Regions from separate parts of the Azospirillum sp. A1-3 genome, predicted to be linked through region 1. Evidence: predicted binding sites of a transcription regulator. Region 1 holds the regulator's gene; the other holds the start of a gene.

The links. Region 1 encodes HrcA, which represses chaperone genes, less so after heat shock. Its sites were predicted from a motif close to GTTAGCACTCNCCNNNGGNGAGTGCTAAC; they were not measured.
Region 2: a site for HrcA is predicted at 12,484-12,512, ahead of groES (co-chaperone GroES). Genes of this name have one in related genera too.

Annotation. Positions count from the first base shown of each region.
Region 1 is NZ_JAMSLU010000001.1:2,480,755-2,495,873, reverse strand. It holds gene fabF (beta-ketoacyl-ACP synthase II) at 1-460, opposite strand, end outside; gene M5E06_RS12025 (winged helix-turn-helix transcriptional regulator) at 457-915, opposite strand; gene M5E06_RS12020 (adenosine kinase) at 1,082-2,080, shown strand; gene M5E06_RS12015 (hypothetical protein) at 2,171-2,650, opposite strand; gene M5E06_RS12010 (hypothetical protein) at 2,764-3,294, shown strand; gene M5E06_RS12005 (sulfite exporter TauE/SafE family protein) at 3,420-4,337, shown strand; gene M5E06_RS12000 (TIGR02186 family protein) at 4,334-5,104, shown strand; gene M5E06_RS11995 (universal stress protein) at 5,123-5,644, shown strand; gene M5E06_RS11990 (NifU family protein) at 5,812-6,369, shown strand; gene M5E06_RS11985 (DUF1848 domain-containing protein) at 6,433-7,317, shown strand; gene ribB (3,4-dihydroxy-2-butanone-4-phosphate synthase) at 7,356-8,018, opposite strand; FMN riboswitch at 8,168-8,318, opposite strand; gene M5E06_RS11975 (response regulator) at 8,409-8,786, opposite strand; gene grpE (nucleotide exchange factor GrpE) at 8,945-9,547, opposite strand; gene hrcA (heat-inducible transcriptional repressor HrcA) at 9,602-10,642, opposite strand; gene M5E06_RS11960 (creatininase family protein) at 10,819-11,565, opposite strand; gene M5E06_RS11955 (YifB family Mg chelatase-like AAA ATPase) at 11,787-13,319, shown strand; gene M5E06_RS11950 (FkbM family methyltransferase) at 13,371-14,072, opposite strand; gene M5E06_RS11945 (alpha/beta fold hydrolase) at 14,156-15,119, opposite strand, start outside.
Region 2 is NZ_JAMSLU010000001.1:148,607-163,725, reverse strand. It holds gene M5E06_RS00715 (GGDEF domain-containing protein) at 1-878, opposite strand, end outside; gene M5E06_RS00710 (helicase HerA domain-containing protein) at 1,492-3,045, shown strand; gene M5E06_RS00705 (substrate-binding domain-containing protein) at 3,052-3,573, opposite strand; gene M5E06_RS00700 (LysR substrate-binding domain-containing protein) at 3,767-4,660, shown strand; gene M5E06_RS00695 (zinc-binding alcohol dehydrogenase family protein) at 4,687-5,712, opposite strand; gene M5E06_RS00690 (hypothetical protein) at 5,953-6,306, shown strand; gene M5E06_RS00685 (hypothetical protein) at 6,313-7,485, opposite strand; gene M5E06_RS00680 (response regulator transcription factor) at 7,639-8,340, opposite strand; gene M5E06_RS00675 (DMT family transporter) at 8,769-9,686, opposite strand; gene M5E06_RS00670 (hypothetical protein) at 9,803-10,177, opposite strand; gene groL (chaperonin GroEL) at 10,440-12,083, opposite strand; gene groES (co-chaperone GroES) at 12,132-12,422, opposite strand; gene M5E06_RS00655 (usg protein) at 12,778-13,041, shown strand; gene M5E06_RS00650 (hypothetical protein) at 13,145-13,294, shown strand; gene M5E06_RS00645 (lysozyme) at 13,450-13,944, shown strand; gene M5E06_RS00640 (COX15/CtaA family protein) at 14,056-15,119, shown strand, end outside.

The DNA of each region.
Region 1 (15,119 bases):
GGATCGAGACATGGCCCGACGCAAGGTTGATGAGGGTCGACGGAACGAAGAAGGGCGAGATGCGGCGCGGTCCCTTCTCGTGCAGGGTCAGCGCCGCCTCGGCCAGACCCGGCAGGCCGCCGATGCCGGAGCCGATCATCACGCCGGTGCGCTCCTGCGCCTCCGCGTCCGTCGGGCGCCAGCCGGCATCGGCTACCGCCTCTTCCGCGGCGGCGAGCGCCAGAAGGATGAAACGGTCCATCTTGCGCTGGTCCTTGGGCGGCACCACCGCATCCGCGTCGAAGGCGGCGTCGCCGCTGTCCGGCACCTGGCCGGCGATGCGGCAGGGCAGGTCGGCGGCATCGACCCCGCTCACCGCCCGGATGCCGCTTCGGCCGTCCAGCACGGCGCGCCAGCTCGGCGCCACGCCGGCACCGAGCGGAGTGACGGCGCCAAGGCCGGTGACCACGACTCGTCTCATTCGGTTTCGTCCTTTTCAGGGATCGTCAATTCCGGACGCAGCCGGTCCGGCCGGATCGGTTCGCCGCTGTTGCGATCGACCAGCACCGGTTCGACCGGCTGCCCGGTCTCGCGGTCGACCAGCCGGAACGCTCCGTCGGGCAGCAGCCAGCGTCCGCCCCAATCGGCCATGGCGATCAGCACCGGCAGGAAATCCCGTCCCTTGTCGGTCAGGTGGTAGCCGTGGCGCAGCGGGCGTTCCTGGTAGGGCCGCCTTTCCAGCAGCCCGGCCTGAACCAGGGCCTGCAGTCGCCGGGTCAGCATGTTGGTGGCAAGCCCGATGCTGCGCTGGAACTCGTCGAAGCGGGTAACGCCCAGCATCGCGTCGCGCAGGATCAGCAGGGACCACCATTCCCCGACATCGTCGAGGCCGCGGGCGATGGGGCAGGGGAAGTCGGTCAGCCGGGTGCGTCGCATGGCGGCGACTGTCTCACAGTCACTTTCATCATGCAAGTGACTGTGGTCGGCTCCAACCCGCGGGAGTTTCGGGAGTGCTTCCAGGAGCCGCACTTGTGATGCGGGCGGCGGTCGCTATACTCGCGCCGCAATTCCGCCCATACCGCGAGATCCCTCAGGAGAACCCATGGCCACGTCTGCCTACGACGTCACCGGCATCGGCAACGCCATCGTGGACGTGATCGCCCACGCCGATGACGCCTTCCTCGCCGCCAACACCATCGAGAAGGGGGCGATGACGCTGATCGACGCCGCCCGGGCGGAGGAGCTGTACGGCCGGATGGGGCCGGGCGTCGAGGTCTCCGGCGGCTCGGCCGGCAACACCATGGCGGGCATCGCCATGCTCGGCGGTCGCGGCGCCTATGTCGGCAAGGTCGCCAAGGACCAGCTGGGCGACGTGTTCCGCCACGACATCCGCGCCTCCGGCGTCGCCTTCGACAGCGCGCCGCTGCTGGGTGGGGCGCCGACCGCGCGCTGCCTGATCCTGGTCACGCCGGACGCCCAGCGCTCCATGAACACCTATCTCGGCGCCTGCGTCGAGCTGGGGCCGGAGGACATCGACGAGGCGCTGATCGCCGGGTCGCAGGTGACCTATCTGGAAGGCTATCTGTGGGATCCGCCCCGCGCCAAGGAGGCCTTCCGCAAGGCGGCTGAGATCGCGCACGCCGCCGGCCGCAAGGTGTCGCTGTCGCTGTCCGACAGCTTCTGCGTCCACCGCCACCATGCCGAGTTCGTCGATCTGGTGGAGCGCCACGTCGACATCCTGTTCGCCAACGAGCACGAGATCGGCGCCCTCTACGGCACCGACAGGTTCGAGGACGCGCTGGCGGCGGTGAAGCGTCTGGGCAAGACCGCGGCGCTGACCCGCAGCGAGAAGGGCGCCGTCATCGTTTCCGGCGGCGAGGTGGTCGAGGTGGCGGCCGAGCCGGTGGAGCGGGTGGTCGACACCACCGGCGCCGGCGATCTCTATGCCGCCGGTTTCCTGTTCGGCCATACCCGCGGCCTGTCCCCGGCGGTCTGTGGCCATCTGGGCGCCGTCGCCGCGGCGGAGATCATCAGCCATGTCGGCGCCCGGCCGGAAGTGAACCTGCGCGAACTGGTCGCCGCCAAGGGCCTGCTGGCGTAAGCCGTCCCCCGGGCGCGATTTGCGCGTCAAATCGCGAAGACGTTGCCGGCCGCGTTGCATTCTGCAACTGCGGCCGGTTCCGTTTTGGGGTTAATTCAACTGATCATCGATCACGGGACGTTCCGGCACCGTGATCCTGGCGCACAGCAGCGCCATCGCCGTCCCGCTGTCGGGGGCGGCCACCGCCCAACGCTCCGGCCGGTCCGGTCGCGGGACGGTCAGCAGCCACAGCCGGTCTTTCTCGCCGAAGCGTTCGTTGAAAAGTGTGTATTCGCGCGGCCCCTGCCGGCGCAGGTCGTTCAGCCGGGTTTGCAGCTCCACCGCTTGGGCGTTGCGCACGGCGATGGCCTCTTCCGCCTGCCGCAGTTCCGTCTCCTGGTGGTGCATGTCGCGGCGTAGCGACTCGGTGGTTCGGGTCAGCTCCGTCCGTCCCTGATGCAGCTGCGAGCGGCGGCGCTGGACGGCGGCGATCCGGTTGCCGATCCGCAGAATGGATACGGTGATCCAGCTGAGGCAGGCCATCAGGATCACCATTTCCAGCACGAGCAGCAGCGGCGTCTGCGCGCTCATCGTCCCTCCGCTCCTCCGGCACGCTCCTTGCGTGCTTGCGCCGGCGTTTCAGCAACGGGCGTGCCAAGAGCGGCTGCGAGTATCGGGGCGATGGGGCAAGGGATGGGGTGGTGATGGAGGCGGTGCGGACGATCCTCGACTCGGCGGTTCCGCTGGTGGCGGCGCTGGCGGTGCTGTGCCACCTGTGCTGGGTCGGCATCCGGCACAGCTGGGACCGGGTCGCCGGGCTGGACCGGCTGCGCCAGTCGGTGGTGCCCCTGAAGGAACGCCAGCGCGGGGAGACCGAGGCGCTGGCCGACCTGACCTGCCGGCTGGAGGAGGCGAAGGGCCGGCTGTCGGCTGCCGAACAGCGGGTCGGCCATCTTCAGCGCCAGATCGATGCGGTGGACAAGGAATCGCCGGTCTTCCTGCACATCCTCGGCCTGCCCGCAGGCAATCGCCGCGCCTTCCGGGCGGAGGTGCAGTACGACACCGCCGTCGCCACCGCCGCCCGCGCCGCGGGAAAGCCGGTGAACCCGGTCTGGCGTTATGACAACCGGGTGCTGGTCCATGCGCTGGACCTGCAGTCTGCCCGGCGCGAGGCGGAGCACGTCTTTCCGCACAAGGCCGGCTTCAAGGTCTTCTTCCACGCGCCGGTGCCCTGATACCTCCCTCTTGCGCCGGGATTCCAGCCCCAAAGGCCGGCTCTGCGGTCTTCCGCCACAGCGTCGGCTCGGGTAAGCTGCCGGTCCCGCCGCCCATCCTGAACTTCCCGACAGATTGCCGATTCATGCAAGTCTACCTGCCGATTGCCGAGATGTCGGTCAACGCGCTGCTGGTGCTCGGCATGGGCTGGCTCGTGGGGTTCCTGTCGGGGATGTTCGGTGTCGGCGGCGGATTCCTGATGACGCCGCTGCTGATCTTCATCGGCGTTCCCCCCGCCATCGCCGTCGGCACCCAGGCCAACCAGCTGGTCGCCGCCAGCGTGTCGGGCGTGCTGGCCCATTGGCGGCGCGGCAACGTCGACGTCAAGCTGGGCGTGGTGATGCTGGCCGGCGGCGTGATCGGCACCGCGGTGGGGGTGTGGATCTTCGGCATCCTTCAGCGGCTGGGCCAGATCGACATCGCCATCACCCTGTCCTACGTCTTCTTCCTGGGCACCATCGGCGGCATGATGCTGGTGGAAAGCAGCCGCGCCATCCTGCGCCGCCGCGCGCCGACGGCGAAACGCGGCAAGCTGCACCGCCACATCTGGCTGCACGGCCTGCCCTTCAAGATGCGGTTCCAGCGGTCGAAGCTGTACATCTCCGCCCTGCTGCCGGCGGGGATCGGGGCGGTCGGCGGCATGCTGGTGGCGATCATGGGCATCGGCGGCGGCTTCCTTCTGGTGCCGGCGATGATCTATCTGCTGAACATGCCGGCCGGGCTGGTCGCCGGCACCTCGCTGTTCCAGATCATCTTCACCACCGCGGCGGCGACCCTGCTGCAGGCCGCCACCAACCAGACGGTGGACGCCATGCTGGCGCTTCTGCTGCTGATCGGCGGCGTGATCGGCGCCCAGTTCGGAACGAAGGCGGGCAGCCGCCTGCGCGGCGAAACCGCCCGGCTGGCGCTGGCGACCATCGTCGTCGCGGTGGCGCTGAAGCTGGCCTGGGATCTGTTCTCCCGCCCCGACGACCTGTTCACCCTGACCACGGGGTTGAGATGATGGCGGGGCGGAAGAAACGCAGGCTGATCCAGGCCGCCGCGGCGCTGGCCGGGCTGCTGCTGGGCGGCACGGTGGCGGCGACGGTGTGGGCGCAGCAGCTGGTCGCCGACCTGTCCAGCCACCTGATCGCCATCACCACCGGCTTCACCGGCACGGAGGTCGTGCTGTTCGGCACCACCGACGGGGCGGGCGACGTCGCCATCGTCGTCACCGGCCCGCGCGGCCCCGCCACTGTCCGCCGCAAGCAGCGGGTGGCCGGCATGTGGATGAACACCGACAGCGTGCGCTTCGAGCAGGTGCCGAGCTTCTACACGGTGGCGGTCAGCCGGCCGCTCGACCAGCTGGTCGGCCGCCCGGTTCTGGAACGCCAACAGCTGGGGTTGCCGCAGCTGCAATTGCCGGCCGACGCCACCCTGCCGCCGGAGGAGCTTGCCGCCTACCGCAGCGCGCTGATCCGCAACAAGCAGCGCCAGGGGCTTTACGCAATTTCCATGGGACAGGTCGCCTTCCTGGGCGAACGGCTGTTCCGCACCAACATCTATTTTCCGGCAAACGTCCCGACCGGGCTGTACAATGTCGAAGCCTTGCTGATTCGCGACGGCGACGTGGTCAGTGCCCAGACCACGCCGCTGGTGGTGTCCAAGATCGGGTTCAGCGCCGAAGTGTCGGACTTCGCCCGCAACCGCCCGGTCATCTACGGGGTGGCCGCCGTCGTCGGCGCCATCGCGGCCGGCTGGGCGGCCGGCGCCGCATTCCGCCGGATCTAAGCCGAGAGGGTGATCGAGATGAGCGACGCGACGCAGTCCACGACGCCGGAAACGCCCACCCAGCCGCCGGCTCCCAAGCCGGTGCGCATCTTCCTTGTGGTGGTCGACGACAGCCCGGAGCTGAAGGTGGCGCTCCGCTATGCCTGCCTGCGCGCCCGCAAGTCGGGCGGCAAGGTGGCGCTGCTGACCGTCCTGGAAAAGGGCGAGATGCAGCACTGGCTGGCGGTGGAGAACCTGATCCGCGAGGAACAGCGCGCCGAGGCGGAGCAGATGCTCCAGAAGCTGGCGCGCGAGGTCAACCAGCTGACCGGCACCCTGCCGGCGCTCTATGTCCGCGAAGGCAACCGCACCGAGGAGGTGCTGGCCCTGATTGGGGAGGAGCCGAGCATTTCCATCCTGGTGCTGGCCGCCGGCACCGACCCGGAAGGCCCCGGTCCGCTGATCTCCTACTACACCGGGCGCGGCCTGGGGCGGCTGCGCATCCCGCTGACCATCGTGCCCGGCGGGCTCAGCAACGAGGCGCTGGACGCGATTACGTAAGTAAGGATAGGGGACACGGTCAGAGCGCGCATGCCGGATGCCGAATACCCACACAGTCCGGGTCCTTGATCCGCCCGGCGATTCGGCCCAAATTTCCCCCAATCGTGCCGCGGCCCAATCCCGGGCGCGCCGGCGGTTCCATTCCGCCGCCGATGGAGGACCAGACCATGTTCATTCAGACCGAGCAGACGCCCAACCCGGCGACTCTCAAGTTCCTGCCGGGGCGTGACGTGCTCGGACGCGGCACCGCCGACTTCACCAGCCGCGAGGATGCCGCCCGTTCGCCGCTCGCCCAGCGCCTGTTCGAGATCGACGGCGTCGTCGGCGTCTTCCTGGGCGCCGACTTCATCACCATCACCAAGACCGATGCGCGTGACTGGTTCCTGCTGAAGCCGTCGATCCTCGGCGTCATCATGGAGCATTTCACCGCCGACCGCCCGGTCCTGCTGGAGGACGGCGGCGACGGCCATGCCGCGGCGTCGAATGCCGACGACGAAGAGATCGTCGAGCAGATCAAGGAACTGCTGGACACCCGCGTCCGCCCGTCGGTCGCCCAGGACGGCGGCGACATCACCTTCCAGGGCTTCGAGCGCGGCGTCGTCTATCTGGCGATGAAGGGGGCCTGCTCCGGCTGCCCCAGCTCGACCGCCACGCTGAAGCACGGCATCGAGAACATGCTGCGCCACTACATCCCCGAAGTGGTCGAAGTCCGCGCGGTCCAGTAATCCGCTCTCCGGTTATGCCGGTCCGCCCTTGATGCGGCGGGCCGGCATTCCCATGCTGGCGGGATGATCATCTCCGCCAGCTACAAGACCGACATTCCCGCCTTCTACGGGCGCTGGTTCCTGAACCGCCTGGACGCCGGCTATTGCCGGATGGTCAACCCCTATGGCGGACAGACCTACCGCATCGACCTGACCCGGCCGGTGGTCGACGGCTTCATCTTCTGGACCAAGAATCTGGGACCGTTCCTCGGCGCGCTCGACAGCGTGGCGGAGCGGGGCTTTCCCTTCATCGTGCAGTACAGCGTCACCGGCCTGCCCACCGCGCTGGAACGCTCGGTTCCCGATTGGGAGACGGCGGTCGGCCATATGGCGCGGGTGCGCGAGCGCTGGGGACCGCGGGCGGTGGTCTGGCGCTACGACCCCATTGCCTTCACCGACGCGACCCCGCCGGACTGGCACCGCGAGACCTTCGCCCGGATCGCACGTGCGCTGCACGGGGTGACCGACGAGGTGGTGGTCTCCTTCCTGCAGCCCTACCGCAAGACCGCCCGCAACCTCGCCGCCGCCGGCATCGGCTGGCGCGACCCGGAGGCGGAGGAGAAACGCGCGCTGCTGGCGGAGTTGGCGGAGATCGCGGCGGGGGAGGGGATGGCGCTGACACTCTGCACCCAGCCGGAACTGGTGGGGGCGCCCGGCACGGCGCCGGCTCGCTGCGTCGATGCGGAGAGGCTGTCGGATGTCGCCGGCTATCCGGTTGCGGCCAGGGAGAAGGGAAACCGGCCCGGCTGCCTCTGTGCGGAGAGCCGCGACATCGGTGACTACGACAGCTGTCCGCACGGCTGCGTCTACTGCTATGCCGTTGCCGACCGTGGCAAGGCCCAGCAGCGCTTCGCCGCGCATGATCCTGAGGGGGAGTTTCTGGTGGCGCGGCGGTCAGCCACCGCCTGAGAGTGACGGCCCCGCCCGTTCAGGCGGGGCCGCTTCCCTCACGCTACTGAACGCAGGCCATGGTCGCCGGCCAGATCGGCGATGCTGACGATGGGCAGATCGTGCTCCACGGCGAAGGCAACCAGCTCCGGCAGGCGGGCCATTGTGCCGTCGGGGTTCATCACCTCGCACAGGACACCGGCGGGCTTGCGGCCGGCCCGGAACATCAGGTCGATGGTGGCCTCGGTATGGCCGCGGCGGGCGGCGAGGCCGCCGGGATTGGCGCGGATCGGGAAGACATGGCCCGGCCGCGCCAGGTCCTCGGGCCGGCAATCTTCAGCTATGGCCGTTCGGATGGTGGTGACGCGGTCGGCGGCCGATACCCCGGTGGTGACACCGGTTCGGGCCTCGATCGATACCGTAAAGGCAGTGCCGAAGCGGGCGCTGTTGGCCGACACCATCGGCGGAAGATCGAGCCTTTCCAGTCGTTCTTCCGGCAGGATCAGGCAGACAATTCCGCTGCAGGTCCGGATCAGGAAGGCCATCTGGTCGATGGTAATGGCATCGGCCGGGTAGATGATGTCGCCTTCATTCTCGCGGTCGTCATCGTCGACTACGATGACTCCGCCGCCCTTGCGGATGCGCTCGACTGCGAGGGCGATCCGCTCTTCCGGCGTACCGAAACGGGAAAGAAGGCCATCATGGGTCTGGGGCTGATTCATGGTTCTCACTCCAAAAATTGGGCGAGCCTGAATCAGGGCGCAAAAGAGATCCTCCGGCATCGGGAAGCAATGCATCCACGGTGTCGGCGCAAGCCATCGCCGTCACCCCGGTCCAGGCTTTACGTCCGGCATGGGTGGCTGCGTAGCCAGCTCATTCTCTTCCATCCGGACTGTAACCGTCGGCCCCGGCCTTGCACCGGGTCTGCTGTCCCCGTGGCGGGTGCCACGGGCGCTCGCGGGCTCCCCTTCAGTTGAAGGGATACCGCCGGTCGGGAGTTTCACCCTGCCCTGAGAACAAGCATATGTCGCCGCCTGTTTGCGGACGGCGGCCTCAGCTTCGTGGGCGGAGTGGTGTCTGTCAAGGGTGCGGGTGACGGGTGCGCACAGGCTTTACGGACAAACCTTCCGCACCGTCTCCACCAGCTTTTCCGGGTTGAACGGCTTCACCAGCCAGCCGGTGGCGCCGGCTTCGCGGCCGGCGGACTTCTTGGCGGGGTCGGCTTCGGTGGTCAGCAGCAGGATCGGGGTGGCGCGGTTGAGGGACGAGCCGCGGATGGCGCGGGTCAGCGCCAGCCCGTCCAGGCCCGGCATGTTCAGGTCGGTGATGATGCAGTCGAACTTGCGCTGGTTGACGAGCGCGAGGCCGGCATTGCCGTCCGACGCCTCCGCCACCTCATAGCCGGCGCCTTTCAGCGTGAAACCGACCATGTCGCGGATGGTCTTGGAATCGTCGACGGTCAGGACGCTCTTGGTCGCAGAGGGGGGCATGAAAGGCGGCTCCGGTTGCTCGGCCGAAAGGAATAAGGGAAAGGCCTAGGCAATTTCCCGGCGACCGTCAACCGCTGGCGTTCCTTACCCCGAACAACGCCAAACCCCCGGTCCGGCGGCATCGCCGCTGAACCGGGGGGTTGGCAGAGGCGATATGGTTACGCCTTCGTATCGACGTGCTGGCCGCCGGCGTCACCGCCCTTGGCGACGCCGACCATCGCCTCGCGCAGCAGGCGGCCGTGGATGGTGTAGCCGGGCTGCAGGACCTGGACGACGGTGCCGGCGGCCTTGCCGGTGTTCTCGATCTCGAACATCACCTGATGGAAGTTCGGGTCGAACGGTTCGCCGGCCGGGTCCAGCTTCTTGATGCCGGCGCGGTCGAAGGCGGCGAACAGCTGGCGCTCGGTCGCCTCGACGCCGACGGCAAGGCCCTTCAGCATCTCGTCCTGCTCGCGGCCCTCGGCGGGCACGGCGTCCAGCGCGCGGCGCAGGTTGTCGGCGACCGACACCAGTTCCTTGGCGAAGCTGGACACGGCGAACTTGCTGGCGTCCTCGCGGTCGCGCTGGGCACGGCGGCGGGTGTTCTCCGTCTCCGCCATGGCGCGCAGAAGCTGGTCCTTCAGGCTGGCGACCTCGGCTTCCAGCTTGGCGACGCGGTCCTCGGGCGAACCGGTTTCCGCAGCGTTGGCGGCGGCGGTCTCGGCGGTGGCCTCGGTCGGCTCCACCGTGGCGTCGGAGGGCTTGTTCTGCTCTTCGCTCATGGTTTTCTCAATTCTTGCTTCGTCAAAAGGCGGAGTGAGTGAGGGAGGCGGCGCTCAGCCGATCAGCCGGCTGACCACCTTGGCGGTGTAATCCACCAGCGGAATGATGCGGGCGTAATTGATGCGGGTCGGGCCGATGACGCCGATGGCGCCGATCACCTGTTCCCGGCTGTTCTGGAAGGGGGAGATGATCATCGAACAGCCGGAATGGCTGAACAGCACATTCTCGGCACCGATGAAGATCTGCACGCCGTCGCCGCGCCCGGTGGCGTCCAGCATGCGCAGCATCGTCTCCTTGGTCTCCAGCGCCTCGAACAGGCCGCGCACCCGCTCCAGGTCGGAGAGCGCGGTGACGTCCTCCAGCAGGCGGGACTGGCCGCGGACGATCAGCTGGCCGGCGTTCGACCCGCCGCTGCCGGCCCAGGTGGCCAGACCGGCGGCGACCACCTTGCGCGACAATTCGTCCAGCTGGGTCTTCTGCTGCTCGATCTCCTGCAGCACCTCCTGCCGCGCCTCGTCCAGCGTGCGGCCGGCGAGCTTGGCGCTGAGGAAGTTCGACACCGTCTGCAGGGTGGAGGTCGGCACCCCCATCGGCACCTCGATCACCCGGTTCTCGACCAGCCCGTCCTCGTTCACCAGGACGACCAGGGCGCGACCGGGGCCGAGCGACACGAATTCGATATGCTTCAGCGGCCGGTCGGTCTTGGGCGCCACCACCAGCCCGGCGCAGTGCGACAGGCCGGACAGCATGGTCGACGCCTCGCCCAGCACGTCGGCGAAGGCGCGGCCGGAGGCGGAGCATTTCGCTTCGATCGAGGCACGCTCGTCCTCGGTCAGCGACCCGATTTCCAGCAGGCCGTCGACGAAGATGCGCAGGCCGGCGTCGGTCGGAATGCGGCCGGCAGACGTGTGCGGGGCATAGAGCAGCCCCTGCTCCTCCAGGTCGGCCATCACGTTGCGGATGGTCGCGGGCGACAAGGCCATGCCAAGCCGCCTGGAGATCGTGCGCGAGCCGACCGGTTCGCCGGACGCGACATAGGCGTCGACGATCAGCCGGAAAATCTCGCGCGATCGCTGGTTCAGCTCGTTGATCATGGACTAGGGCGGTCGGGCTCTGTTCGGGCTGGGCGGCTGCGGAACGGAAGTTCCGTCAACCGGTCCGAATTTAGGCAGGTCCGACCGCCGAATCAACGTGCGGGGCGAAGAAGCCCCGCCACCATGCGACCTTGAAACGGTCGCAAGGCCGTTTCATCACGACCGCTCGACGCCCCTTACTGCTCCGCCAGGAAGTTGCGGTACTGCGTGGCGATGGCGGCGACCGCCGCCTCGTACAGCTGCCGGCCATGCTCCGGGCGGGCGAGGCCGGGGGCGGAGCCGATGCGGCCGTCGGGATAACGGCGGCGGAAGTCACGGGCGTCGTGGAAGCCGCCGGCCGGCGCCTGTTCCGGCTCCAGCGCCGCGGTCTTGATCGAGTCGGGATAGGCGTACTGGGTCAGCGACACCTCGCTGGGGGTGGCGTGCGAGCCCTCCTTGCCCTGGTACAGCTCGCGCGACAGGCGGGCGACCTCGCCATTCTCCCACCAGCTCACCAGGGCGCAGCGCAGGTCCGGCGCATCGCGGCCGCGCAGCGCCCGGTTCTCCGCATGGATCTCGTAGAAGGCGGCGCGGACGGTGGCGATGTTGCCGCCATGGCCGTTGACGAAGAAGAAGCGCTCGAACCCGTGTTCGGCCAGCGAGCCGACATAGTCGCGCAGCAGGGCGATCAGCGTCGACGGCTTCAGCGTCATCGAGCCGGGGAATTCCATATGGTGCACGGCCATGCCGACCGGGATGGTCGGGCCGACCAGCGCGCCGGTGGCGTCGCCGACGCCCTTGGCGATGACCTCGGCACAGATAGCGTCGGTGCCGACCAGCCCGTTCGGCCCATGCTGCTCGGTCGAGCCGATCGGCATGATGATGCCCTTGGAGGTCTTGAGGTAGGTTTCGACCTCGGCCCAGGTGCTCAGGTGAAGCTGCACGGTGGCGGATCCTTTTCGACGATGCTTGCCGGTAATGCGGCCGGGAATGCGTTGGCCCTCATGTTAGGCGGCCAGACGGCCGCGACAACCGCTCCCTGCGCCGGGCGGGCATGACGGGGCCGTGGCGATGGCCGTCCTCATCCCGCGCTGGCGCATTGCTCCGGCGGTGACTACAATCGCGTGTAATTGGCCCGCATGGGCGTCTGTTCCGGGGTGCGGTGGTGGTTGCGCGCGTCAACACGGTGGCGTTCCAGGGCATCGAGGTGCTGGGGATCGACGTTCAGGTCCAGATGTCCGGCGGAATCGTCGCCTTCACCGTCGTCGGTTTGCCCGATAAGGCGGTGGGCGAAAGCCGGGAGCGGGTGCGCGCCGCGCTGCATGCGCTGGGGCTGGCGCTGCCGGCCAAGCGCATCACCGTCAACCTCGCCCCTGCCGACGTGCTGAAGGAGGGCAGCCATTTCGACCTCCCCATCGCGCTCGGCCTGCTGACGGTGATGGGGGTTCTGCCGGATGCGGAGATCGCCCGCTATGTCGCGCTGGGCGAGCTGGCGCTGGACGGCGCGTTGACACCGGTGGCCGGCGTGCTACCCGCCGCCATCGACGCGCTGGCCAACGACCGCGGCCTGATCTGCCCGGCCGCCTGTGGTGGCGAAGCGGCCTGGGCCGGTCCCGATCTGGACGTGCTGGCGCCGGCCAACTTGCTGGCCCTCATCAACCATTTCAAGGGCACCCAGGTTCTGACCCCGCCCAAGCCGCGGCTGCAGGAACAGGACGCGCCGCCGCCCGACCTGCGCGACGTGAAGGGCAACGAGACCGCCAAGCGCGCACTGGAGGTCGCCGCCGCCGGATCGCACAACCTGCTGATGATCGGGCCGCCCGGATCCGGCAAGTCGATGCTGGCCGCCCGCCTGCCCGGCCTGCTGCCGCCGCTCGACCCGGCGGAGGCGCTGGAGGTGTCGATGATCCACAGCGTCGGCGGGCTGCTGGAGGGTGGGCGTCTGCTGCGCCAGCGCCCCTACCGCGCGCCGCACCAGTCCGCCAGCCTGCCGGCACTGGTCGGCGGTGGCACGCGGGCTAAGCCGGGCGAGATTTCCCTGGCGCACCAGGGCGTTCTCTTCCTAGACGAACTGCCCGAATTCCCACGCGCCCTGCTGGAGGCGCTGCGCCAGCCGCTGGAGACCGGCAAGGCGGTGGTCAGCCGTGCCAACCATCATGTAACCTATCCGGCGCGTGTGCAACTGGTGGCGGCGATGAATCCCTGCCGCTGTGGCCATCTCGACGATGCCTCGCTCGCCTGCGCGCGGGCGCCGAAATGTTCCGCAGATTATCAATCTAAAATAAGTGGACCGCTGTTCGATCGTATCGATCTGCATATCGACGTGCCGGCGGTCAGTCCCGCCGACCTCAGCCTGCCGCCTCCCGCCGAGGGAAGCGCCGACATCGCCGCCCGCGTTGCCGTCGCCCGCGCCATCCAGGCGGAACGCTATGGCGGCTTCGGTCCTTACCCGGCCGGCCGGGCGGTGCGGACGAATGCCGAGGCCGACGGCGAACTTCTGGAGAAGGTGGCCTCCCCCGACGCCCCCGGCCGCGCCCTGCTGACCGAGGCGGCGGAGCGGCTGAAGCTGTCCGCCCGCGGCTATCACCGGGTGATGCGGGTGGGGCGGACCTTGGCCGATCTGGACGGGGTCGAGGGGGTCAGGCGTCGCCACATCGCGGAGGCGCTGAGCTACCGGCGGATCGCGCCGGGGCGGTAGCGCTCCGGCGAGCGCCGCTGTCGGGGCCGCGCTTCAGATCGGTTGCGATCGTCAGCAGTCTGCCGGGGCGGGTCGGCCGATCAATTGCCGCAGCCGCCGTTCGAGCCCGCGGCCATATTTCACCACGGTGCCGGCCCACAGCCGGTTTTGCCAGTTCACCGCGGCCCGGCGATTGACGAAGAGGACGTCGGTGTTGTCCAAGGAGAATGGCAACATATGAAATCCCAGCGACCGCATCCGCTGTTTCACCGCCTCCACCGCCGGCCGCATTTCGGGATAGAAGAAGTCGTGGAACTCGACGGTGATCTGATCGATGTCCGAGAACTCCTCGTCCGCAGCGGCCGCGAACATGTCCAATTCGGCACCCTCGATGTCGATCTTCAACAAGGCGATGCGGCCGATGCCGGAGCGGCGCCGGAACTCCGCCAGGGTCATGGCTTCGGCCCGGATGGTCCGAATTGCCTGTTCTCCCGGAGAACGGTTGAAGCCGCTCGCACAGCGGTCCGGATAGACATGGATGTCCAGGCTGCCCGATGCGCCGGAAATCGCAACCTGCTGAAGCGTCAGCCTGGGATGTCGGGCGATCTGTTCGGCACATTCAGGGACAGGCTCGGCTGAAAAGACCTTGCAGCCATACCGCTCGATGACGGTGTGCGCGAATTTTCCTTCATTGCAGCCGAAATCGAGCACAATGGAATTCTCGTCGATCAGTGAAAAAAATGTGTGCTCACAAATTCGGTCCAGTTTAATCATTTCCAATCCTCTACCCGTTAATTAAAAATTTCAATATTTTTGTGAATGTATTTAGCAATATATCCAGATGTTATTTCAGAAAGTCACGGCCCCTCGAACACCGGCGGCTTGCCCGCCCCCGGACAGACGGTCGCCGGCACCGACTCCTGCTCCACGAAGGTCACGGCGGCGGCCATGGCGCAGTCCTCGCTGGAGGTCACGATGTGGCTGGCGGCGCGGAAGACCAGATGGCGGCTCTTCGGCAGGGTGGCGGCGGCACGGTCGCCCCAGTCCGGCGGGGTGACGGGGTCGTAGGCGCCGGACAGCAGCAGGACCGGCACCGGGCTGGCGACCGGCAGGCGCTCGGCAGGTTCCTGATGGCCGGCGGGCCAGAGACGGCAGACGCGCCGGCCCGGATCGTCGGCGGCGACGAGCCCGTAGGGAGCATAGCGGCGGGCGTTGTCGGTGCGCTTCTGCGGATCGGCATTGTTGACCGACTCACGGCATTCGACGGAAAAGGCCAGCCCGTCGGCGACCTCTGGATCGCCCAGCCAGTTGGTCGGCGCCCATTCGGCGAGGGTGGCATATTGGCCGCGGATGGCGCGGTCGAGCATGATCGGCAATGCCGGCACCGCTTCACTGACCGCCATCGCCTCCAGCCCGGCGGCGATGATCGCTCCGCCGGTCAGCCGTAGGACACGGCGCGTCTCATGATCGCCGACCACGATATCGACGGGATTGCGATCCAGCCGCTCGACCAGCGAGAGGAAGCGCTTCTCCAGGTCGGGAAAGGCGGAGCGGCAGGTCCGGTTGGCGGCGCAGTCGTCGAACAGCCGGCGGTAGGCACGCTGGGCCAGCCCGGCCGTCTCCTCCTGCGCGTTGACGTCGGGCGGATAGATGCTGTCGAACACGGCGGTGCGGACGCGGCCGCCCTGCCGCCGCAGGATCTCCAGCCCGACGCGCGTGCCGTAGGACACCGCGAACAGGTTCACCCGTTGGGCGCCCAGCGCCGTCGCAATGTCCAGCGCATCCTCCGCCGCAACGGGGGTGGAGAACTGCGTGGTATCC
Region 2 (15,119 bases), 2.3 Mb from region 1:
GGCTGGCGGCGGTCCTGGCGATTGAGATCCTCGACCATCGCGTAGCGGTTGGGCAGCCCGGTCAGATCCACCCGCGGCCGGGCGATCAGGAAGCCCTGTGCGAAGTCGCAGCCCAAATCGCGACAGGTGTAGAACTCGGTCGCGGTCTCCACCCCCTCCGCCACGATCTGGATGCCCAACGCATGGGCGTGGCCGGCCAGCGCCGCCACCAGCGCCCGCTTGCGCGAGTCCGCATCGATGCCGGCGATGAAGAAGCGGTCGATCTTCACATAGTCCGGCCGAGCCTCGTACAGCGTGCGCAGGCCGGAATGGCCGACGCCGAAATCGTCGATGGCGATGCCGACGCCGCTCTGGCGGTAGCGGTCCACCGCCGCATCCACCGCGACGCCGCTGGGCACCGGCCGGCTTTCCGACAGCTCCAGCACGATGCCGCTGTTGCGCGATGCTGCCGGATCACGGGCGAGCCAGGGCGAGTCGGGCCGGCCGATCAGCCGGGCGTCCAGGTTCAGGAACAGCTTCGCCTCGCTCCACCCCGACAGCGCGCGATAGGCGGCGACCGCCTTGGCATGCAGCGCCGTCTCCACCGTGGCCAGCAGGCCGGCGGCCTCGGCGGCGTCCAGCAACTCGCCCGCATTGGCGAAGCCGGTGCGCTCGAACCCGCGCAGCAGCGCCTCATAGCCATGGCAGCGGCCGGACCGCAGCTGGACGATCGGTTGGAAGGCATAGCGCAAGAGCCCGACCGCCGATGCCCAATCGAACGCCGCGGCGGCACCCTCGGCGGAGCGGACGGCGGTCCAGTTCGCGCCATAGGCCCCGGCGGCATCGATTGCCGTCCGCCCGGTTTTGGCCCCGGCTATAGTCGTGGTCAGCACAGTCATCGCTCGGTCCGCCAGCGCCGATCCGGCATGAGATCAGCATCCGCTTGTAACAGAGCTTGTTTGCGGTTTCATGACCGCAGCGTCACGGTGTTGCGCAACGCGCCCTCCCGCCGCAGACGCGGAGGAACGGGCAGGATCTGAATTTCGGTTGATCACGGGCCGGCCACGCACACGGTGCGGTGGAATGCGCATTGCCCGCACCACCATGCATCGCTATGCATGCAATTGTGGGAACCGGGCGGCGGAATGGCCACCGCCCGCGTCCCACCTACCTGGGAGCACAGAGTGGAAAAAGCACTCGTCCTCCTGGTCCTGGTGCTTCAACTGCTCAAGGCAATCCTTGACCTGCTGAAGTAACCGGACCGGACGGGGGGTGCGGTGCCAGCCGCACCCTCCTGTCCGCAACAATATGGGCAAAATCGCTCTCCACCGCAAGACCCGCCCCACCACCGGAGCGCTCATCCGGGCCGTTACCACTCAATCGGGCGGAGAGTGGCTCCCCGTCCGCGGCCCAGCTGTCCCGAATCGAATCCTCGTATCGCCGCGCCCGCCTGCGCTATAGGAAGGCCCCGCCATTTATGGAGGCGGTCCGGGTGAGTGGGAGGCGAGCGGGATGAAGGTCGGCATCGACATGGGGGCGACGAACGCGGGCAGCGCCGCGACGCTCGACCTGGAAGAGCTGCTGGCGACCCGTCTGCTGGTGCAGGGCAATTCCGGCTCGGGCAAGTCGCACCTGCTGCGCCGGCTGATCGAGCAGAGCGCCCAATGGGTGCAGCAGGCGGTGATCGACCCGGAGGGCGACTTCGTCACGCTGGCCGAACGCTTCGGGCATGTGGTGGTCGAGGCCGACGAGCACAGCGAGGCGGCCCTGCAATCGGTCGCCGCCCGCGTTCGCCAGCACCGCGTCTCCGTCGTCCTGAACCTGGAAGGGCTGGACGCGGAAATGCAGATGCGCCACGCCGCCGCCTTCCTGGGCGGGCTGTTCGATGCCGACCGCGATTTCTGGTATCCGATGCTGGTGGTGGTGGACGAGGCGCAGCTGTTCGCCCCCTCGGCCGCCGGCGAGGTGTCGGACGAGGCGCGCAAGGTCTCGCTCGGCGCCATGACCAACCTGATGTGCCGCGGGCGCAAGCGCGGGCTGGCCGGGGTGATCGCCACCCAGCGTCTGGCGAAGTTGGCGAAGAACGTCGCCGCCGAGGCGTCGAACTTCCTGATGGGCCGCACCTTCCTCGACATCGACATGGCGCGCGCCGCCGACCTGCTGGGCATGGAGCGCCGGCAGGCGGAGATGTTCCGCGACCTGGAGCGCGGCCATTTCATCGCGCTCGGCCCCGCTTTGTCGCGCCGGCCGCTGCCGTTGCGCATCGGCGCGGTGGAGACCCAGGGCCGCACCGGCAGCCCGACCCTGATGCCGCCGCCCACCACCCCGGTCGAGGACGCCCGCGACCTGATCTTCACCACCACCGAGCCGGAGCCGCCGCGCTACGTCCGCCGCCCCTCGACCTCGGCCAGCGCCGACCTGATGGCGCAGCTGGCGCGCGTCCGTCCCGCCGCCCCGCCGCCGTCAACCGACGAAAGCGCCGCCGAACAGCCGGCCCTGCTGCCGCTGGAGCCGGAGGAAACGCCTGAGCAGGCCGCCGAGCGCGAGGCCGGTTATGACGAGGTGCTAGCCGAGGTTCTGGCCGATCCGGAAGCGCCCTACCGCTCGCTGGCCGTGCTGTACCAGGATTTTCTGGTGCGCTGCCGGGGCCGCGGGGTGGATGGCGACCGGCTGGCCCTGCCCGCCTTCCGTCGCCGTCTGGCGACCGCCCGCGCCGGGGCCGGCAGCGGCGACGATCCCGCCTGGCAGCGCGCGACGGAGGTCGCCGCCACCCTGGCGGAGGACATCCAGCCGGTCTTCCTGCTGCTGGCCCGCGCCGCGCTGGACCACGCCCCCTGCCCGTCCGACGCCGATGTGGCGCGCGCCTGCGGCAGCCGGTCGAAGGGACGCGGCCGCCGCCTGCTGACCTACATGGAACAGCGCGGCTTCATCACCAGCCGCAGCGGCCTGGGCAACACCCGCGCCATCACCCTGCCGGCACTGGGCTGGGAAACCGCGCTCGGCGACCCCAACGCCGACGACGCGGCCAACGCCCCCGACGAGGGCGGGCTGTTCGCGGCGGGGTGATCCGCCTCAGCTCCCCGCCGTCGGTGCGCTCACCGGCTTGCCGGTCTGGCTCCAGCTGGTGACGAAGTCGTTGACGCCGGGCACCGCCATCATGTGCGAGTCCTTGACGTAGACGAAGCGCTTCGGCCCGAAATCATACTCGGTCAGCGTGATGCCGGCGGCGCGGCAGCGCTTGTATTCGGCGGCGCTGATCGGACGGTCGGAGGCCACCATATCGGGGTGGTCCAGCCCGACCCCGGCGCAGAAGGCGCGGAAGCCGGCGGCGGTGCCGCGGGCGTCGAGATGCGGCTTGGTGTCGGGACCGCCGTTATATTTGGCCGCCGCCTGATCGACGGTGCCGCGCAGGGCCGGACTGCCGACGATCCAGATGCCGCGGGCTTCCGGCGGCGGCTTGGGCACGGCCGGCGGCGGCAGGGCGGCGGTCTGTTGCTGCGGCGGCATGGAACCCGGCATTTGACAACCGGCGAGCAGAGCGGCAGCGGCAAGCGCAAAGACCAAGCTGCCGGCCAGCGCGGAAAAACGGATCATCGGGCGTCTCTCTCCTCAAGCAACGTCAGGCATGCGGGCGGCAAGGCCCGGGGGCTGACAATGAGGACGCTCCCGCCCGGCTTCAACGGCCCGGCCGCCGCTTGTCCCACAGGCCGCCCGGATGCGCCGCTCGCCATCCATGAGTGATCGCGATAGGATGAGCCCCACCAATGACCATCCGGAATGCATCCTCATGTCCCTGCCCGACTTGGAGATCGACGCTCTGCGCGCCTTCGTCACCGTGGCGGAGGCCGGCGGTTTCACCGCGGCGGCCGAACGGCTGGGCCGGACGCAGTCGGCGATCAGCGTCAAGGTCAAGAAACTGGAGGATCTTCTCGGCCGTCGGGTGTTCGAGCGCACCAGCCGGTCGCTGGCGCTGACCCATGACGGCGAACTGCTGATGGGCTATGCCCGTCGCATGCTGGACCTGAACGACGAGACGGTGCGCCGCTTCACCGAACCGGCGGCGGAGGGCGAGCTGCGGCTGGGCGTCGCCGAATATTTCCTGTCCGACCACCTGCCCCATGTGCTGCGCCGCTTCGCCAAGCTGCACCCACGCCTGCACATCGACGTGCGGGTGGGCATGTGCAGCGATCTGGTCTCGGCGCTGGATGGGGGCGATCTCGACCTCGTGATCTCGCGCCGCGATGCCGGCGACGGCCGCGGCCGCGCCATCTGGACCGAGCCGATGCGCTGGATCGCCGCCCCCGGTCTGGAAATCCCGGCCGATGGCCCCCTGCCCTTCTGCGCCCTGCCGGCGCCCTGCGTCTTCCGCAACCGCGGACTGGCGGCGCTGGGCGAGACCGGCCGGTCCTGGCGGGTGGTCTACACCAGCGCCAGCGTCATGGGGGTACAGGCCGCCGTCCGCGCCGGGCTGGGGGTGGCGGTGCTCAGCGAATCCTCGGTGCCCGACGGTGTGCGCCGGCTGGGGGTGGAGGACGGCCTGCCCGAGTTGGGCAATGTCGAAATGGCGATCTTCGGCGAGACGCCGCGCAACCGCCGCCTCGCCGAACCGCTGGTCGGCTTCATCGTGGAGAGCTTGGCGGCGATGCGCCCGGCCCGCCCGCCGCTCGCCCTGGCGGGGTAAAGCGGCGGGGGAGCGGACGGCTCGGATCAGAAACCTTCCAGCACGACCTTGCCGCGCGCCTTGCCCGATTCGATCAGGGCATGGGCCTTGCGCAGGGTGGCGGCGTCGATGCGGCCCAGCGTCTCCGTCAACGTCGTGCGCAGGGTTCCGGCATCGACCAATCGCGACACCTCGGTCAGCAGCTCGTGCTGGGCGATCATGTCGGCGGTCTGGAACAGCGACCGGGTGAACATCAGCTCCCAATGGAGCGAGACGCTCTTGCGCTTCAGCAGGCGGACGTCGATCGGTTCCGGATCGTCGATCAGGCCGATATGGCCCTGCGGCGCCACCAGCTCGACCAGATCCTGGAAATGGCGGTCGGTCGCGTTGGTGGAGAAGACGAAATCGACGCCGGACAGCCCCAGCGCCTTCACCTGCTCCGCCATCGGCCGGCTGTGGTCGATCACGTCGTGGGCGCCCAGCTCGCGCACCCAGTCGGCGGTCTCCGGACGGGACGCGGTGGCCAGCACCCGGACCTTGCTCAGCCGGCGGGCCAGTTGGATGGCGATGGAGCCGACGCCGCCGGCCCCGCCGACGATCAGCAGCGACTTGCCCTCTCCATTATTTTTCTCACTGGCATCACGCGGCAGGCCCAGCCGGTCGAACAGCATCTCCCAGGCGGTGATGGCGGTCAGCGGCAGGGCGGCGGCCTCGGCGACGCTCAGGCTGGCCGGGCGGGCGCCGACGATGCGCTCGTCGACCAGATGATATTCGCTGTTGGTGCCGGGACGGTCGATGGCGCCGGCATAGAACACCGCGTCGCCGGGACGGAACAGGGTCACGTCCGCCCCGACCGCCTCGACGATGCCGGCGGCATCGAAGCCGAGGACGCGCAGGTCACCCTCGGCCGGCGAGGCATTGCGGCGCAGCTTGGTGTCCACCGGGTTGACCGACACCGCCTCCACCCGGACCAGCAGGTCGCGGCCGGTGGCGGCCGGGCGGTCGATCTCGACGTCGATCAGCGCGTCGGCATCGGTGATGGGCTGGGACTTGCGGTAGCCGATGGCTTTCATGATGGCCTCGTCTTCATGCAGTGGAGGAAGTCGAGACACAGGATGACGGCGCCAATCGGATATGTGAAATTCATAGTTCTTGTTTCATCCATCAGAAACCGCGATGGACGATCCGCCGCCGCACCTGCTCCGGACAGGGTGACGCCAAAGAGGTATGGAATAGCCGGCTGGGTTGGGCTGTTTGTACCGATGACCGCTTTCTTCACCGATCCCGGTCCCCGCAAGACAGGAAGCAAGGCCATGAGCACCGTCCGTCCCACCATTCTGCCGAAGATGCTGACCGCCCTGCTTCTGGCCGCGGGTGCCGCCGCGTTGTCCGGCTGTGTCGCCTACGATGGCTACGATCCCTATTATTATCCCACCTACAGCGAGCCGGTGGTGGTGCCGCCGCCCACCGTCTATGCGGTGCCGCCGCCGGTCATCGTGCAGCCCGGTTACCGCTACCGCTCGTGGGATGACGATCACGGCCGGAGGGATCGCGGCCGGGGGGGTCGCGATTGGGGCGATCGTGGCTGGCACCAGCGGGAGCGGGACCACAACGGCGACCCGCATGCCTGGGAACGCCCCGGCGGCCCGCATGGCTGGAGCCGATAAGCCTCGTCAGGCGACCGACGCCGACACCTGATCAGCGCGGTTGCGCAGCACCAGGATGGTGTGGTCGTCGTCGCACACCGCGCCGTCGCGCAGCAGGACCAGCGCCGCCAGCGTCGGGTCGACCGTGCGCAGGTCACGGCGGATGAACAGGGCGGGCAGCCGGGCGCATCCGCCGGTGTAGAGCACGACATGGTCGCCCGGTCCCCACAGCAGATGGACGGCGGCCGGGGCCAGCGGGTTGAAGCCGATCATCGCCCAGCGCGCGCCGAGCGCCGTCAGCTCCTGCGGGCGCACCACCGCCCCGGCCACGGTGCCGAGCGCGGTATAGTCGACGGCCTTGGCGTCGAATCGCAGAACCGCGACGGCGGCCCGTCCGATCTGCACCAGGGTCTTGTCCTCGGAAAGCCCCAGTTCGAGCCGCCCCCTCAAATCGCGCCGGATCGCATTGACCACCATGGGCGCCGGCAGGCCGGGCACCGTGGCGGCAACCACCGTCTCCACCTGCCGGATCACCGCGGGCGTCATCACCGTGGGGGGATAGGGAGGAGGACCATAGACCTCACCTCCCCCGGCATCGGACCCGGCTCCGGCAGCCACGCCTGCTTTGCCGCCGGCCACCGTGTCGCCGTCGATCATCAGCGCGATGCCGCAGGGGCCGTACTCGCCGCGGGCGGGCGCGCAGCCGACGAACCAATGGTCGATGAAAGGGCCGCCCCGCGCGGCCTCGCCCCCGCTCCGCTCGACCATGACGGCCCCGGTCTGCACCATGACATCGGCGGTCGGCGCGTCGTCCGCCCCGGGCCGCAGCACGCGGGCCAGCAGCGCCGAGCCGATGCCCGGCGTCACATGGATGTGGAAGCGGTCGGCCTGCGCCCGAACCGTTTCCAGCGCGATGCCGCCCCCGGCAAGCGAATCAGGCGCCGGCAGTTCGGCGGTGGCGGGATCGCGGTCGTAGGCCAGGCATTCGACACCGGCGCCCGACCGCATCCGCGCGATCAGCAGCGTCCCGTCCGTCCGGCCCAGCGCATGCTCGGCCAGCGCGGCCACCAGCCGGTCCAGCCGGGCCGCCTCGTCGGCCGCCAGAACGCCCTCGGCCCGCTCCGCCGCGATCCGACGCGCCGTGGCGATGTCGTCGGGCGACGCCACGGTGATGCGACGGTGACCATGATCGGGGAACATAGGACCGCTCCTGTCGGCGTTCTGGTTGCTCATCGCCAGAACATTACAATCCTCTTGTGGTCAAGCCCACGTAAAGGACACGTCTCGTCTCATTTTTCGCCCGGCCGGAGCCCGACGAAGCGCAACTTCCAGGATTCCGCCTCGTGCCCTGCGTCAGGATGCTGCCACTTCCATCAGGGCCGGCTGGGCCGGCTGGCGGACGGGAAGCCCATGGAGCAGGTCGCGCCCGCGCAGCATCTCCGCCGCCTCCCACAGGCGGCCCAGCCCGACGATGGACCGGCAGCCGGTCTTTTCCATGATGCGGGCGCGGTGGACCTCCACCGTCTTGATGCTGATGCCCAGTTCCCAGGCGATGGTCTTGCTCTGCTTGCCCTCGACGATCAGTTCCAGAACCTCCGACTCGCGGCGGCTCAGCAGGGCCAGCCGGCGGACGGCGTCGCGGCTGCGGTCGCGCTGCTGGGCCTGGGGATTGCCGGAGGCGAGACAGGCGCGCAGCCGCTCCAGGAAGGCCGGGATGGCGAAGGGATGGGCAATGCAGTCCATGGCGCCTGCCTTCATCGCGGCGACGGCGGCGTCGACGTCGCCCTGCTCGGTCACCACCAGCACCGGCAGGTCATGCCCGTGCAGCGAGGCCTCGGACATGAATTCGATGGCGGTCATGTCCGGCAGGTCGCTGCGCAGGACGATGCAGGAGGACGCGGTGCCCAGCACGGCCAGCGCGTCGGCGGCGGTGCTGTGGACCCGGCAGGCGATGCCGACGGCGCCCAGCGCCCGCGAGAGCGTGCTGCGCGACAGCAGGTCGCCGTCGACGATATGAACCAGGCAGGCGGCTTGCTGGTAAGCGGGCGCGGACATTTGCAGGGGCATCTTGGGACCTCCACCACATCGGACCGGCGAACAGCGCCGGCTCCACATGACGATCGATCCGACACCGAACCGCCGCCATGACCCGCATTTTAGCGGTCGTCCCTTATTGACCGCCGCAGGCGCGAGGGATAGTGGGGGTGTCTAAAAGGATATCGGGGATATTATACGGGCGAACACCCGAACAAGAAGCCCAATCAAGACGCTATCCCGCGGCGCGGGAAAAAACCGGATGGCGAACTTCGCAAGTATATTCGCAAGTTCTTCTCCTGGGCCGATTACCAGCCCGTGGAAAACGCCCTCCCAACTTTGTCCCACGCGAAACAATCAGTTCCGAGTTTTTATTTCGCCAACGCAGTCAGAAAATTTCTCTTTAGCGGTAACTTTATTACCGAGCCGGCCCCGGTTCCCGCCCCCGCTCAGACCCGGCGACGGGTCGCCAGGACGATGCCGGCGGCGATCAGCGCGATGCCGACCCCGTGATACAGATGCGGCTGCTCGCCCAGGAACAGGATGGCCAGCAGGCTGCCGAAAACCGGCACCAGATGGATGGCGAGACCGGCGGTGTTGGGGCCGAGCAGTTCCACCGCCCGGTTGAAGCACAGATAGGCGGCGATGGACGGGAACAGCACGGTATAGCCGACCGCCAGCAACGTGATGCCGCTGGCCTGCACCGGATGGCCGCTGACGCTCTCCCAGATGTAGAAGGGCAGCAGTTCCACCGCGCCGATGGCGAAGGTGACGACGACGAAGCTCAGGCCATGGATCGCCGGCCGGCGGCGCAGCAGCGTGGTATAGGCGGCATAGATCACCACCGCTGCCAGCATCCAGACGTCGCCGGCATTCAGCTCCAGCCCCAGCAGGGTCGCCGGATCGCCGTGCGAGATCAGCGTCGTCGCGCCGACCAGGGACACGGCGATTCCCACCCCCTGCATCGCCCCGATCCGGTCGCGGAACAGGACGAGGCTCATCAGCACGATCATCACCGGCATCGACGACTGCAGCATCACGCAGTTCAGCGCGGTCGTCGTGTTCAGCGCGATGTATTGGAAAGTGTTGTAGATGCCGATGCCCAGCGTGCCCAGCAGCAGGACGCTCTTCCACCGCGCCAGGATCGGCGTGATGTCGTGGCGCAGATGCGGCCAGGCGAAGGGCAGCACCACCAGCATGCCCAGGCACCAGCGCCAGAAGGCCAGCCCGATGGGCGGCACCGCCCCGGCGACCGCGCGCCCCAGGACCGCGTTGCCGGCCCAGAACAGGGGAGGCAGCATCATCAGCAGCCAGGCCTGATCGGCCAGACGGGAACCTTTGGCGGAGACGACGCGGTCGGCGGGCATCGGGCTGTCCGTGCGTTAGATCGGATTGCGTAAAATCGGCATCGATTTGAAGCGTGAATCCGATCGCCAAACATAAGGCTGGAGCTTCCTGCGTTTCATACTGAACGCAGGAAGCTCTAGCTGCGGCGGCGGGGCGAGGCGAAGACGCTGGACGCGGACAGGGCGCCGGCGCGGTCGCTGCTGTCTTCGGCGCGGAAGACGCTGGGGCGGGATTCGCGGCGGGGATGGCGCGGGGCGTCTTCACGGCCCTCACCACCACGACCCTCGCGGCCTTCGCGGCCCTCACGACCTTCGCGGGGCGGCTTGGCGGGCTGGCGCAGTTCGGCGTCGAGTTCGGCGATGCGCTTGACCAACGCGTCACGGATGGCGGGGGCCGCGTGGGCTTTCAGCGTCGCCAGCTGCTCCTTGAGCTGAACCAGCTGGCGCTGCTTCTGCTCGCGGGTGCGCTTGATGGCGACGTTGTCGGAATGCTGGCCCTCGAAGGAGCGCATGGAACAGGCCCTCGTTAAAATATACGGAAGTCAGGAGGCCGGCGCCCCACGCTGGGGCACCCGGCAAGAGAGGGGCGGATTATTGGGAGGCGACCGCGGCAAAGCAAGGCGGAGTTCGCCTTGACATTTCTAGGTTGGGGCTTTTCGCGACGGCCGCGAATGGGCGCGACCTGCTCCCCCGCATCACTCCGGGCAAAAGAAAAGGGCGCCCCCTTGCGGAGGCGCCCCTTTCCGAACCGACCGACAGCCGGACAGTGGGCTATTAGAAGCCCATGTCGTCCATGCCGCCCATGCCACCCGGCATGCCGCCCGGAGCAGCCTTCTTCTCCGGCTTCTCGGCGATCATCGCCTCGGTGGTGATCAGCAGGCCGGCGATCGAGGCCGCGTCCTGCAGGGCGGTGCGAACCACCTTCACCGGATCGATGATGCCGGCGGCGACCAGATCGGTGAACTCACCCTTCTGGGCGTCGTAGCCGAAGTTGGCGTCGTTCTGGTCCAGCAGCTTGCCGACCACGATCGAACCGTCGGTGCCCGCGTTGTAGGCGATCTGACGGACCGGGGCCTGCAGGGCGCGGCGGATGATGTCGATGCCGACGCGCTGCTCGTCGTTGGCCGGGACCAGCTTGTCCAGAGCCTTGCCGGCGTACAGCAGGGCCGAACCGCCACCGGCGACCACGCCCTCTTCCACCGCGGCGCGGGTGGCGTGCATGGCGTCGTCAACGCGGTCCTTGCGCTCCTTCACCTCGACCTCGGTCGCACCGCCGACGCGGATGACCGCGACGCCGCCGGCCAGCTTGGCCAGACGCTCCTGCAGCTTCTCGCGGTCGTAGTCCGAGGTGGTCTCCTCGGCCTGGGCGCGGATCTGGCCGCAACGGGCTTCGATGTCGGCCTTCTCGCCGGCGCCGTCGACGATCGTGGTGGTCTCCTTGGAGATCACGACCTTCTTGGCGGTGCCCAGCATGTCGAGGGTGACGTTCTCGAGCTTGATGCCGAGGTCTTCCGAGATGACCTGGCCGCCGGTCAGGATGGCCATGTCCTCCAGCATCGCCTTGCGGCGATCACCGAAGCCCGGGGCCTTCACGGCAGCGATCTTCAGGCCGCCGCGCAGCTTGTTGACGACCAGGGTGGCCAGAGCCTCGCCCTCGATGTCCTCGGCGATGATCAGCAGCGGACGCGACGACTGCACGACCGACTCCAGAACCGGCAGCAGCGGCTGCAGACCCGACAGCTTCTTCTCGTGCAGCAGGATGTACGGATTCTCGAGATCCGCGATCATCTTGTCGGCGTTGGTGATGAAGTACGGCGACAGGTAGCCGCGGTCGAACTGCATGCCCTCGACGACGTCCAGCTCGGTGTCCAGGCTCTTGGCCTCTTCCACCGTGATGACGCCCTCGTTGCCGACGCGCTCCATCGCCTGGGCGATCATCTTGCCGATCTCGGCTTCGCCGTTGGCGGAGATGGTGCCGACCTGGGCGATCTCGTCGTTGGTCGTGACCTTCTTGGCGCGGGCCTGGATGTCGGCGACGACGGCGGCGACGGCGATGTCGATGCCGCGCTTCAGGTCCATCGGGTTCAGGCCGGCGGCGACCTTCGTCACGCCTTCGCGGACGATGGCCTGGGCCAGGACGGTGGCGGTGGTGGTGCCGTCACCGGCCAGATCGTTGGTCTTCGAGGCGACCTCGCGGACCATCTGGGCGCCCATGTTCTCGAACTTGTCCGACAGTTCGATTTCCTTGGCGACCGACACACCGTCCTTGGTGATGCGCGGAGCGCCGAAGGACTTCTCGATCACGACGTTGCGGCCCTTCGGGCCCAGCGTGACCTTCACGGCGTCGGCGAGGATGTCAACGCCACGCAGCAGCTTTTCGCGCGCGGTGGGGCCGAACTTGACGTCTTTGGCAGCCATGTCTCGATTCCTTTAACTTGTAAATTTCGAAGGATACGGGCGGAGGACTTAGGCCTCGATCACGCCCATGATGTCCGATTCCTTCATGATCAGGTAATCGACGCCTTCGATCTTCACTTCCGTGCCCGACCACTTGCCGAACAGGATACGGTCGCCGGCCTTGACGTCCAGCGCCACGACCTTGCCCGACTCGTCACGGGCGCCGGGGCCGACGGCGATGATCTCGCCTTCCTGCGGCTTTTCCTTGGCCGTGTCGGGGATGATGATCCCACCCTTGGTCTTGGTGTCGGACTCCAGACGCTTGACGACGACGCGGTCGTGCAGCGGGCGGAACTTCATGGAATGCCTCCTTGGATCAAGGCTTGGTTCTGACTGACGTGAATTGGCGCGGGCGGCGGCTGTTAGCACTCCCACCCGGCGAGTGCCAGACAGCTAATAGAAGCGGTTTGGGGATTCAAGAGGCTCATTTCGGAATTTGTCGCGAATGTTGGCAGCACTCACCGAAACATGCTGCTAACACACTGAAAGAACTTGATATTTTCCGTTGCGCCCCGCCCCGCTCCGCGGCAAGATTTCTTCAAACGGTCACGAAGGACCCGACCGTTCCGGCGCCTGCCTTCCTGCCGGGACGGCACCGGGAGGAACCGGACACCGCCAGACCCACCCGATCCCCCAACCGAACGGGAGACCGCGCATGGCCGATCTCAGCCTCCAGCTCCGCGATTTCCGCCTGACCACCGCCGAGATTCTCTATCATATGCCGGACCATCCCGGCCTGCTGCAGTGCTACCTGTGGCAGGAACTGGACCAGGCGCCGAACTATCCGGTGCTGCGCCGCTTCCTCGATTTCTGGCAGCGCAATCTGGACGGCAAGCTGCATTCGGTGCGGCTGGCGAGCCAGACTCTGATCACCCCCGGCGAGCTTCGCCACGCCGCCGCCGATTTCCGCCTTCACTGATCCCGGCCAACGCCCTTCCCTCCTGTGACTGTCGTCACAGCACCACGCTCCGGTATTCGCTAAAATTTTAGCGAATACCGGAGCTGCAGAGGTGGAGGGGACGATGGCGGCGAAGCGGAAGGCGGTGGACTGGCGGAATCGCGAGAGCCGGCTGGTGGAGGCGCTGCTGGAGGTCACGACCATTGCCGGGCTGTTCGCGCTGCTGTTCGCCCTGTTCGTGCTGTTCGGCGCCGCGCAGACGCTGACACCCTGACTCTCCGGGACTCTCCGGCAGCCCATCCGGTGGGCTTTCGCCGAATTACGACAATTTGCATTCTATCCTTCCCGTTAAGCGCGTATCTCGCATAGGATCGCTCCCGTTGCGGGCGGAGGGTGTCCGCCCGGCGCGCCAACCGGGAGTTAGCATCCATGACCACCAAGCCGGTCTGCCAAGCCGCGGTCGATCTCGTGAAGCATTTCGAGGGCCTGTACCTCAACGCCTATCTCTGCCCGGCCGGCGTTCCCACCATCGGTTACGGCCACACCGCCGGGGTGAAGATGGGCCAGACCATCACTGCCGAGCAGGCCGACGCCTTTCTCGCCTCCGACCTGACCGAGGCGGCGGGCCGCGTCGACGGGCTGGTGAAGGTGGCGCTGAACGACGACCAGCGCGGCGCCCTGTCCTCCTTCGTCTTCAACCTGGGCGCCGGCAGCCTGCAAAGCTCGACCCTGCTGAAGCTGCTGAATGCCGGCGATTACGCCGGGGCCGCCGACCAGTTCGGCCGCTGGGTCTATGCCACGGTGAACGGCAAGCCGACCAAGCTGGCCGGCCTCGTCGCCCGCCGCGCGGCGGAAGAGGCACTGTTCCAGGGCCAGACCGCCCAGCCCCAGACCGGGGTGACCACCGCCGACGGCACCGTCTGATCCGCCGCCCGGCGGGCCCCGGACGAAGGCGCCGGGCAAGAGGAGTTTGACGGGACGGGATGTTCGCACCACATTGGCGAACATCCCACCGCCGTGCTCCGGAATGCCGCCTTGACCGCCTTCGCCTCCGACAGCTTCGCCGCCTCCCCCCGCCCGAATCCGAACCGGCCGATCGCCGTCTGGCTTCTGGTCTGCGCCGCCATGGTGCTGGCCATGGCCGTGATCGGCGCCATCACCCGGCTGACGGAATCCGGTCTGTCGATGGTGGAGTGGAAGCCGCTGATCGGCATCCTGCCGCCGCTGTCCTCGGCGGAATGGAACCGCGTCTTCGACCTGTACAAGGCGACGCCGGAATTCCGCATCTACAACAGCCACATGGATCTGGCCGGCTTCCAGTCGATCTTCTGGTGGGAGTGGTTCCACCGGCTTTGGGGCCAGCTGATCGGCTTCGTCTTCCTGATCCCCTTCCTGCGCTTCTGGATGCAGGGCCGCATCTCGGCAGAGCTTTGGCCGAAGCTGGCCGGCCTGTTCCTGCTGGGCGGGCTGCAGGGCGGCATCGGCTGGTTCATGGTGAAGAGCGGGCTGGTCGATTCGCCGAACGTCAGCCATTACCGGCTGGCCCTGCATCTCAGCACCGCGATCCTGATCTATGCCCTGCTGCTGCGCACGGCGTTCGGCCTGCTCGATCCGCTGCCGCTGGCCGGCTGGCGGCCGGAATCGGCGCCGTTGCGTCGCCATGCCCGCTGGGCGCTGGGGCTGGTCGCCGTCACCATCGTCTGGGGCGCCTTCGTCGCCGGATCGGATGCCGGCTTCGCCTACAACACCTTCCCGCTGATGGCCGGCCACTGGATCCCGCCGGAGGTCGACACGCTGACCCCCTGGTGGATCAACCCGTTCGAGAACACCGCGGCGATCCAGCTGATCCACCGCGTGCTGGCGATCCTGACCGGCGTGGTGGTGCTGGTGCTGACCGCCCGTGTCCTCAATGCCCGCCTACCCGGCCGCGCCGGCCGCGCCGCTCTGGCGTCGGGTGCGATGGTCCTGCTGCAGATCGCCATGGGCATCGCCACGCTTCTGACCGTCGTGTGGATTCCCATCGCCGCCGCCCATCAGGCCGGCGCCATCCTCGTGGTGTCGATGCTGGTGTGGCTGCTGTTCGAACTGCGGTCCGTGGA